DNA from 2 places in the Marinobacterium aestuarii genome. Region 2 is predicted to be linked to the other one. Evidence: riboswitches for the same ligand, from Rfam matches in the RefSeq annotation. Region 2 holds a riboswitch; the other holds the start of a gene.
The links. Region 2 has a riboswitch for cyclic di-GMP ahead of A8C75_RS15665 (dockerin type I domain-containing protein). Riboswitches for the same ligand answer to the same signal wherever they lie in the genome.
Positions count from the first base shown of each region.

Region 1: another riboswitch for cyclic di-GMP. It lies ahead of A8C75_RS23735 (collagen-like domain-containing protein); the one in region 2 lies ahead of A8C75_RS15665 (dockerin type I domain-containing protein).

Region 1 is NZ_CP015839.1:4,763,919-4,769,407, forward strand. Features, by position in the region: gene A8C75_RS20840 (cobaltochelatase CobT-related protein) at 1-1,093, shown strand, start outside; gene A8C75_RS20845 (helix-turn-helix transcriptional regulator) at 1,107-1,979, opposite strand; cyclic di-GMP riboswitch class I at 2,177-2,251, shown strand; gene A8C75_RS23735 (collagen-like domain-containing protein) at 2,586-3,515, shown strand; gene A8C75_RS20855 (hypothetical protein) at 3,541-3,843, shown strand; gene A8C75_RS20860 (TRAP transporter substrate-binding protein) at 4,293-5,234, shown strand; gene A8C75_RS20865 (TRAP transporter small permease) at 5,428-5,489, shown strand, end outside.
Region 2 is NZ_CP015839.1:3,575,377-3,580,865, reverse strand. Features, by position in the region: gene A8C75_RS15670 (MSCRAMM family protein) at 1-1,370, shown strand, start outside; gene A8C75_RS15665 (dockerin type I domain-containing protein) at 1,433-2,863, opposite strand; cyclic di-GMP riboswitch class I at 2,932-3,027, opposite strand; gene A8C75_RS15660 (hypothetical protein) at 3,526-3,753, opposite strand; gene A8C75_RS15655 (sigma-54 dependent transcriptional regulator) at 4,168-5,489, opposite strand, start outside.

The sequences.
Region 1 (5,489 bases), 1.2 Mb from region 2:
TGAACTGAATCAGGAAATGGCGCTGAACGAAGAGCGCGATGCTTCTGAAATCAGCGAGAACAGCCACCAGAACTTCAGCCTGCTGCTGGAGCTCGAAGGTGATGATGGTGAGCTCGGCGGCCAGTCTGTCGCCGCCAGCGAGCGTGAGCATGCCGGTGATGGCGATAGCTATCGCGTCTTTACTACCCAGTACGATCGTGTGCTGCCTGCGGCTAAGCTGGTGCGGGCCGAACAGCTGACCGACCTGCGCGAAAAGCTGGATACTCGCATCCGCGCCCAGGGGCTTAATGTGCCTCGCCTGGCCCGAAAGCTGGCGCGCATTCTGTCGGCGCCTGAGCGCGACGGCTGGGAATTCGGCCTGGAAGAAGGTCGCCTCGATGCCCGCCGTCTGTCCCGCCTGGTCACATCGCCCGGCTACCGGCAGCTGTTTCGTCAGGAGCGCCACCAGCCCCACAGCAACTGCCTGGTCAGCTTCCTGATCGACAACTCCGGCTCCATGAAGGCCCATATCGAATCCATCGCCATGCTGGTCGATGTATTCTCAAGAGCCCTTGAGCAGGCCGGTGCCAGCACCGAGGTACTGGGCTTCACCACCGGGCACTGGAACGGTGGCCGGCCTATGAAGCAGTGGCTTGGACGTGGCAAGCCGGCCAATCCCGGCCGGCTGAACGAGCTGAACCATATCGTGTACAAGGATGCGGACACGCCCTGGCGGCGCGCCCGCGCATCCATGGCGGCATTGCTAAAGCCGGATCTGTTCCGCGAAGGCGTGGATGGCGAGGCCCTGCTCTGGACCCTGGGCCGCATGCAGGCAAGGCGGGAAGAACGCCGCATCATCATCGTCATTTCCGACGGTTGCCCGATGGACAGCGCCACCCTGCATTCCAACAGCGACGACTTGCTGGATGTGCATCTGCGCCAGGTGGTGAGTCAGATTGAAGCCCGCGGCGACATGGAGCTCTATGCCCTGGGTGTCGGGCTGGACCTGAGTCCCTACTATCGCCATAACCTGGCGCTGGACATGGAGCATCAGCTCGACAATGCCGTTTTCGAGGAGGTCTTGCAGCTGCTTGCCCGGGGCAGGCGCCGCTGAGCAGCGGCCTGAATCAGTAACCGGCCAGCTGCAGCTGCTCCACCAGCTCGGCGCTGTTACGCACCCGCAGACGGTCATGGATGGCCTGGATATGGTTGCGTGCCGTGGCGGGCGCTATCCCCAGCGCCCGGGCCACCTCCTTGTGACTGAGCCCACGCGCCACCTGCAGTGCCACCAGCAACTGGCGCGCGCTAAGGTTATCCACAGCCAGACGCGGCCGTACCCGCAGTATCAGCAAATCGTCCTCCAGCAGGCGCGTCAGCACCAACAGGCGCCCGACGAACAACTCCTGATTATCGTCCAGCAGCGCCCGGCACAGCGCGGCAGGTAGCCGCGGGCCCTGCCAGTCGGGCCATTCACGCCGCAATTGCACGCCAAACTCGCCTTCCTGGTAATGGAGCACACCGTTGCTGTCGACAATACCCAGACTGCGGTGCGGACCGCGGTGCTGACTGCTCAGACGCGCCACACCCAGCAGACGGTTGATCGCCTGGGACTCGATCAGGTGTGGCAGCAGCTGCTCGCACAGCAGTTGCTCCTGCGGATCAAAGCTATCGTCATCGCCAGCACGAAAAAATACACACTCATGCACCAGCCCAAGCTCGGGCTGGGGAACTGATATTCGCAGAGTCGGTGCCGGACCACTTAGCTGCTGTGCAACGTCTTCATCCGACGACAGGGCGGCGGCCCGGTCCGACACATCCCCACAACGAAACTCCCGCCGACACAGCAGACCTTCCAGCGTCTGCAAGGAGGTGCGCCACAAAAAACCGTTGAAAGGCAACGCCTGCCTGATCAGACCCAGCGCGGCCGTTTGAAATTCGGCATTCGCCTTCTCCCGCGCCACCCGGTACAACCCCAGCGTCAGCCTGTTGAGCGTATCCACCTGTTTTTCCCCATCTGGACTTTATCAGCTCGTGGGGCCATCCGTGCCAGCGCTGTTACAGCATCCTTACAGTTGCAGACTAGTTCAATTGCATCATGTTCGCGGCCTGAAACAAGTCCTATTGTTGGTGCCAGATCGCGTGAAAAGAACCCCGGACGGGCGCGCTGACAGCGCGATCCTGTAAGCGAAATAATACATCAGAAAAACGCCACACCCGCAGCGATGCGGAGCCGGAAAGCCACGGGTCTCAGCGAGATGGCCGGGTTGCCTGAAGCGTAGTCGGCGCCATCCTGGTCGCTGACTGGAACTGGCGGTAATGGTACCCGAACAGGTACAGCTCCCCCAGGGCGTTACCGCAACAGGATGGCGTTGGTTCCTGCCACAGGCACTGACAGTCCACTTGCCTGAACCGGTACACCCTACCCCGCCAACCCAGTCAGCCCCATCAGCGCCGCATGGCGCTTCCAGCGAATTATGCACAGAGTCACAACCGGATCGGCGGTGCGCCCGACCCATGTCATCAATTCCGCCCGGGAATAAGGGCTATATGGATAGAACCCAATTGATAGGGTTGCTCCACGAACTGAACAGCAGGGGTGTTAGCAAATGAAAAAGCTGTCTTTACTGGCCATCGCCATTACCGCCGCCATGGGGCTACCTGCAGCGGCCACCTTTGGCGCTGATGCATTGGAAACCGATGTTATCAAACTGAAAACGGACTCCTCCAACCTGAAGGCTAATACGGATAACCTGAAGAAGGACACTGACACACTCAAAGCCAACACCGATAACCTGGCGGGTGGCCTAGGCGCTGTTGCGGCGAGAGTATTGATATTAGAAACGACCGGAGGACCGGTAGGTCCGCAAGGGCCCGCAGGCCCACAGGGACCGGCAGGTACTGATGGCGCTAAAGGCGATAAGGGTGACACCGGAGCACCCGGTACTGATGGTGCTAAAGGCGATAAGGGTGACACCGGAGCAACCGGTATTGATGGTGCTAAAGGCGATAAGGGTGACACCGGAGCACCCGGTACTGATGGTGCTAAAGGCGATAAGGGTGACACCGGAGCACCCGGTATTGATGGTGCTAAAGGCGATAAGGGTGACACCGGAGCAACCGGTATTGATGGTGCTAAAGGCGATAAGGGTGACACCGGAGCACCCGGTACTGATGGTGCTAAAGGCGATAAGGGTGACACCGGAGCAACCGGTATTGATGGTGCTAAAGGCGATAAGGGTGACACCGGAGCACCCGGTGCCACAGGACCGCAGGGGCCAACTGGGCTTAGCAACTATGAGCGAATTCAAATGGATTGCACCACGTCAGTCGCTGGAACAACTAGCGTCACGTGCACCGCACCTTGTCCGCTTGGGAAAAAAGTGCTCGGCGGTGGACTATTTAATGCGAATTCGAACTGGGTGGTCATTCACAGTTACCCAGCCACCGATGGAAGCTGGTCGGCCACTCTGACAAGATCGGGTACAAATACGACTGCCAATGTCAGCGTTTATGCCATTTGCGCAAACACTAACTAGCATCGAGATGCTCAGGAGACTTGTCATGAAGAGTACTATTGCTGTTTGCGCCACCCTTGCCCTGCTGTTGGCCGGTAGCGCCCAGGCGAACCATTGCGACGCTGATCTGGCCGATGCAGAGCAGGCCATCGGCACGGCCGCAGTCACCCTTGAACCCAATGCACTGGATGCGGCGGATGCGCTGGTGGATCACGCTATCACCGCCTGCGAGGCTGAGGAAGACCAGCTGGCGACCGCGGAGCCTGACTCCCCCATGGCCGATCCGGACTACGTGACCGTGGGTCAGTCGATGCTGATCAACGCCACCCAGCTGGCCAGCGGCAACTAGAACCGACCGAGGCGCCCTGCCGCCTCGACTGCACACCCCTGAAAGGGGCTGGGCCTTGAGCGCCAGCCCCTTTTTATATCAAGCCGAAACCCGCTAGAAAAGCAGCCTGCACAGGGCTGTTCCCACCACGATTTCTCTGCGTTGACGCTGGTCAATTCGCCACATTATCTCTTGGCCCCAGCCATGGATATGAAGTGGTCCTAAACATTCCCACTGGCAAAGTTGAATATAAAACGACCGCCTACCCTTGCAGGGTGAGCGTTCGGGGCGCGGACTGATGCCCTGAAAGGCATTGCCAGACCTCGCGCCCGGCAGAGCCGACTAGAATAATAACAACCCAGCACTCGCTGATGGACCCAGAATCGGAGCTACAAATGAAATTTACAAGTAAGGCTACGAAAGTTCTATCCCTGTCACTCTGCCTCGCTGTTTCCGCGGTGGTAAGCACAATGGCCCAGGCCAAAACCTTCAAGGTCGCGGTCGGTGATGCCGCAGGCGGCACCCAGCATGAGCTGGGCAAGAAATTCAATGAAGTTCTGATGGAAAAAACCGGCGGCAAACATGACGCCAAACTGTTTATGAATGGCCAGCTCGGCAGCGAGCAGGACACCGTGAACGACGCTGCAATCGGCACCCTGGATTTCTCTATCCTGGCCATCAACAACGTTACTCCCTTCTCCCCCAGCGTCGGCGCCCTCACTCTGCCGTACATGATCCAGAGCCTGGACGATGCCATCACCTTGACCCAGGGCCCTGTCGGTGAACAACTGGTCGAGAACACCCTGCGGGATGCCGGCGTACGCATCATCGGCTGGGCCTATTCCGGCTTTCGCGTGCTGACCAACTCCAAGCACCCGGTCACCACCCCGGCAGATCTGAAAGACGTTGTAGTTCGCGTGCCCAAAAACGAAATCATGATCGATACCTACAAGGCTTGGGGTATCAACGCCACGCCTATGGCCTGGTCCGAAACCTTCACCGCACTGCAGCAGGGCGTTGTCGATGGCCAGGACAACCCGTACATCACCGTCTATGCGATGAAGTTTGATGAAGTGCAGAAGTACGTCACCAACCTGCGCTACCTGTTCTCCATTGAGCCGCTGATTGTCAGCGAGTCCGTGTTCCAGGATCAGTCCGCCGAAGACCAGGCCGCCATCCTGGAAGCCGGCAAGGCTGCCACTGCCCACAGCGCTCAGTTCCTGCGGGATCAGGAAAGCAAGATCAAGGCAGAGCTGACCGAGAAAGGCATGGTCATCGCGGATCCGGCCGATAATGAGAAAGAGTGGATCGACCTTGCCACAAGCAAAGTCTGGCCGAAGTATGTCGACAGCATCGGCGGCAAGGACGTCCTGAACAACGTACTGAAATCGCTGGGCCGCGACGAAATCTGATCCCTTGTTAGCAGCCGCCCTTGCGGTGGCCGCGCAATGAATCGGTTTCCACCAGAAGGCTGTCTGGACAGGCTGGTCCGAGCACGTTGATCAGCCCTATTCCGGCAGCCTTCTGGCTTTATATCAGCACGTTAAAATGCATGACGCTGCTGCCCGTCGGGTAGGCCAGCCCGCATTTCCAGGAGAACTCACTATGGCAAAAGCCACGGTTCTATTCAGGATTCTCGGTAATATCGAGAGTTACATCTGCCGAAC
Region 2 (5,489 bases):
TCTCCATTCTGCATGCTGACGCCGACGGCCTCGATGAGGGTGCCGGGCTCGATGCGCGAACCTTTGGTGAGGCACAGTTTAATCTGACCGGGATAGTGGGTTCAGAAGAGTGTATAAGCTTCGGTAGCGTTTATCTGAAGAGCCGCTCGTCCGACTCTTTCACCGCGGCCTTGAAAGACTTTATTCCGCCTGAATCTGTCGATATTACCAACTGCGCTACTGTAAAAATTATCAAGAAAGATGATGCTGGTACCGTATTGGAAGGTGCCGAGTTCACCATCTATAACGACAATGCGCCGACGGGAACCTTCAATCTGGACGGTGCAACGCCTGACACTGTACTTTTGGATGGCGCTGGCGAGACAGTCAAATGTACAACGCTGGCTAATGGTACATGTCAAATCACCGATATCTTTGCCGGGCTTTATTGTGCGAAAGAGACAGTGGTGCCGCCCAACTATATCGGATCTGACCCGCAGTGTTTCGAAGTTGATCCTGCGATCCCGGTAACTGAAGTGGAATTCACCAACCGGCGACTGGGTTCCATCCTGGTGAAAAAGGCAGATGATGACGGTGCTGCGCTGGCTGGGGCTGTATTCGAGGTGATTTCCGACACTCCCGATCAAAGTGATGTTTCATTACCGGTTACTTTGACAGAAAGCCCGACGGGTTATCACTGTGTTGATGGCCTGCCGATCAAGAATGCTTCGCTGGATGTCGTCAGTTATACCGTAAGTGAAACGACGGTGCCTGAAGGCTATTTTGGCGCTTCTGACGCCTCGACATCTGCGGTATTCGAAACCTGTGCCACCCGCACCGAGACAACGCCAGCCGATGCTGATGTCAATCTGATTTTCGAGAACGAGCGGAAACCCGGAGCTATCAAAATCACTAAAACCACGAAGGACGTTAATGGTGACCCGACAACGATTGCGCATCCTGGCGTTACCTTCAACATCTATGACGACGAGGACCAGCTTGTGGGTACGCAAGTCACGGATGTAAATGGCGTAGCTTGCCTGGCTGATCTCAATGTCGGTGACACTTACAAGGTTGAGGAAACCGCGCCAACTGGTTATGCCGGTGAAAGTGCCAAGAATGTGGAAGTGACCGGTGATGCCACCTGTGGTAGTGGTGACGAGGATACCGTAAGCTTCCACAACACCCCGCTTGGCAAGTTCACCATCAGCTATGATTCGTTGCCAATGGATGGTCATGGTGCAACCAAAGCGACCGTTAGCTGTACTGGCGAAGGTGTCGGTACCGTTATCGCTGAAACCGATCTGTTCGATGGCGACAGCGAGACTTCCAGCAGTCTCAACTTCGAGACTCAGGCGACCTATACCTGCACCATCGTAGTTGACCCCTAAAACAAAATAGTTTCAGGGTGATATTAAAAAGGGCGGGATAATCCCGCCCTTGTTCAATTCTGTCAGTTTGCCGAGACAACAAGTCCGTCACTGGTCGATACATTTCCCGCCGCGTCATAGACCCTGATCGAGAGTTCATATAAACCCTGTCGTTTGGGAACGTCCCACCAGCAGGTATGGAACGCAGAGGTGTAGCCGAAGCTGGGTACCGGGTCGGTAGCGGAGCACAGAACTCGTCCATCAACCAGATACTCGACCTTTGTTACGGCGGCGTTGTCCCAGACGTGACCTTTGATCTGATAATAGGTGCCCTTGGGAACGCTGCCGCCTTCCGGTTCCATCACTCGTCCAGTCGGCACGATGACGTCCTCACTCATTGGCATTGGGCGTCCCACCAGTGTCAAGACGATATCGATGTCGGACTGCCCGACATAGCCATCACCGTCCACATCGTAGCGGCGCCATTCCCGGGCGTTGGTCCACAGATAGCCAGGATTGCTGGGGTTAGGGCTGATCTGGCTTTGGGGGATGCCGTTTCCTTCGCCGAGATACCAGCTGATCTCTTCGACATCGAGGTTGTTTATTACTCCGTCGTCATTGAAGTCGACGGGAGAGCTGTCGACTTCGTCATCCGCTGCACTGGTATCAGCTTTGGCTTTCAGATAGTTGCTGCCCCAGAGGATGTAAGGCTGGTAGACGCCATCGACATAACCAACCGAGTACAGCAGCGTTGAAATGGAGTGTTCGAGGCTGTCGTTCCAGCCGTCATTGTCGGCATCGGCATTCATGCAACGATTGTAAAATTTGATGGCCCAGTCATTATCGCTACGACCGTCTAGCACGATGTTGTTGGCGTTGGACGTGCCAACATTGGTTACGGTTACGCTGTAAAACTCGTCGTTCGAGCTGTACGTGGGGAACATGCACAGCTGTGCCCGGTTGGCCACCGAGGGAGCGATAATTTCCCTGCCTTTTTGGCCCGGATCCTCGCTCTGCATGTCTGCATCCGGCGCTGCGCTGGACAAGACGAGTTCGGAACCCTCCCAGGAGAGGTTGACCGTGATTGCAGCCGGGTGGCTCTGGCAGCCGGGGTATTGTGGAGTGAACGTGAAGCTTTCACCTGGCTTCAGACCGCCGATCGCTTTCCAGTCCAATTCATCGTCTTCACCCAAGCAATTTTCTGGTCTTGGGCCGTAGCGGAAATAGTAGTCCTCTACTGTGAGGCTCAGCGGCGTATAAGTCGCCCCCGTTGTGTCCTGCTTGCCCTTCGTTGTGGGCTTGCCCGCCTGTACAGGACTGGTGAGCATCAGAGCCATGGTCGCTAATGTCAGCGGGGTCCACAGCAATCGGCGCCGAGCAACGTTCGCTGTTGCCTTAGTGCGAATGCCGCCCAGGGCACTATGATTGCATCGGTGAGTAGCGTTGAGTAAACGCTGATTTTGTTTTGATTTACTAAGCCACAGCTTAGTAAACAGAAGCCTGGAAAGGCGCATAGATCTCTCCTGAAAGTTAAAAATTCAGCAAAGATCCTCTAGCGGCCAATCCGTAAGTGGTTCTCTCCTTCGGCGGTCCGGCGATCCTGATTCGCATTTGAAAACACAAACAAGGACCCGTAACTTTGCGCCGCCTGATTACTCAGGCTTTGCCTTTGTCGGGAGAGGATCTTTTCAATATAAATCTGTTGCCGCGGTACTGTTTTCCCGTGGGTGAAATATTTTTTCGGCATGTGGTAGCCACATTTTCTGTGTTCCATTTACGCACATCCGAGCATCCCTGTTAAAAGTACTGTCCGCCATTTTCTGGCGATTGTTAAAAATTTGATACGTTTTCGGAGCGATTAACGGGCTCCGTAATATGGGTAAGAACTATAACATGCTGAATCGAGTGTTATTTATACAGATGTGGAATATAGGCGCAGGGTAATGTCTCAAATTTGATCGATTTTGTGAGTATCCGTTGCCAAGGGGAGACAAATAGTGATTATGGTTACGCGGGCTGTAAGGTACGTGAAACAGTTCGCGGTTCCGGCACAGGTTTTGAGTTTTTGATTTTCTGGGAGAGAGCTCCTGGGCCTGATCACGGGAGTGATGGCGCAGAGTCGCGAAGGGGAATCAGGGGCATGGTTTGGCAAGGAAGCGCTCAAGTGAGGATAGGCTCAGGCATTTTCGTCCCAGAGTACAACCCTGGGATAGCGGCCTTGGTCGTCGCTGAGGAAATCGCCGTCGGGTGCGGGCGGAGCGTGGAAATAGTCGGGCAGCGCAAAGGCGTCATCGGCGTTTGCACGCCCTGTTGTGGCAGGCGGTGTGGCCTGGGCGCCTTCGTCCTTGCGAATCCGTTCCCTTAGCAGTCGGCTGCGGTAGTAGTAGTTCTTGGAACGGCTCATGTTAGGGCTCATGTTGGTCAGGTTGCGACCTGTGCAGCCTGAGGTGTCAGATCTGGATAACGGTTGATCCGGCACCGATTTATCCCGTTTACCTTTTTGTTGGATTCCGGTTGTTCGGAAAAACTCCCGAGCAGGTCTTGTGGTTAACGCAACGGGGCGCGGAATTTAGGCCCTATCAGGAATGTGCACATTTCACGCCATTTTTTTAACCGCTTGATCAGTATTGGTTTTTATTGCAACGCTATTTTGAAAGCGATAAATCTGTAAATGAACTGAAACACTTTGGCCGAATGGCTGTTTCGTTTGAGTAGCATTAATTCCAAGGCTCGCACGCTTGTGTGCGTCGGATTTGCAGCGGCTGTGGATTTATTGCGACGTTAAAGGTTTTTTCAGTGGTGCAGTCGCGGCGCGCTGTTATCGCAACTGATATTTTTCCATCAGGCGATAGAGGGTGACGCGGGAGACGCCGAGCATGCGGGCCGCCTTGGATACGTTGTTGTGACTCAGCTCCAGGTTTTGCCGAATGGCCTGAGTTTCTGCGCGGTTGCGTGCATCTTCCAGCGTGATTTGCTGGCCGCTGTTGCAGACGCTGTCGTCCAGCCCCAGGTCGGCCGGTGTCACCAGGCGGTTGTCGCTCATGACCATGGCGCGGCGGATACGGTTGATCAGTTCGCGCACATTGCCGGGCCATTCATAGGCATTGAGGGCGGACAGCGCCTGCTGGGTAAAGCCGCGCACATGGCAGCCCTGTTCATTGCGAAATTTCTGAAAGAAAAACCGTGCCAGCAGTTCGATATCGCCGTTGCGCTCGCGCAGTGGCGGCACCTTTACCGTGAGTACATTAAGCCGGTAGTACAGGTCCTCCCGAAAGTTACTGACTTCAACGGCCTGCTCAAGATCGATATTGGTGGCGGCGATTACCCGTGCGTTGACATGGATGCTATCGTTGCTGCCCAGGCGTTCCAGTGTCTGTTCCTGCAGAAAGCGCAGCAGGTGCACCTGCATGTCGAGCGGCAGGTCGCCGATCTCATCCAGAAAGACGGTGCCCTCGGTGGCGGCTTCCAGGCGGCCAATTTTGCGTTTGTAGGCGCCGGTAAAGGCGCCTTTTTCGTAACCGAATAACTCCGAGTGCACCAGGGTGTCGGGCAGCGAACCGCAGTTGACGGCGATGAAGGGGCCCTTGCGGCGTGACGAACGCTGGTGAATGGCGCGGGCAATGAGCTCCTTGCCGGTGCCACTTTCACCGGTGATTAGCACCGGCGCCTCGGCCGTGGCGACCTTGCGGATCTGCTTGAATATTTCCATGATGGCGGGGCTGGCCCCCACCATGTGAAATTCATCCAGCATGGAAAGCTGCTTGTCTTCCAGCTTGCGCAGCCGGCTGATGCCATAGGCATGACCCAGGGTGGCCTGCAGATAACTCTGGTTTGGGTCCAGCGGCAGGGTGAAGTAATCGTAGAAGTTTTCAAACAACATGCGCCTGAAGGCGTGATCACGCATGACGTCTGGCGTCGTCAGGGCTATCCAGTTGGTGTACTGGTCCTGGTGGAAAAAATCTTCAATTTCATCCCGGTCCTGGATGGAGGGCCAGTCGAGCTTTACCAGACCGACGTAGTAGTTATGTTCGCGCAGGGAATCGCGGGCGCTGTCGATATTGGTCACGCGCTCTAGCGTCCAGCCATTAAGGTTAAGGTTGAGGCTGGGCGCGCGATTACTATCGTAAATATCCAGAAAAA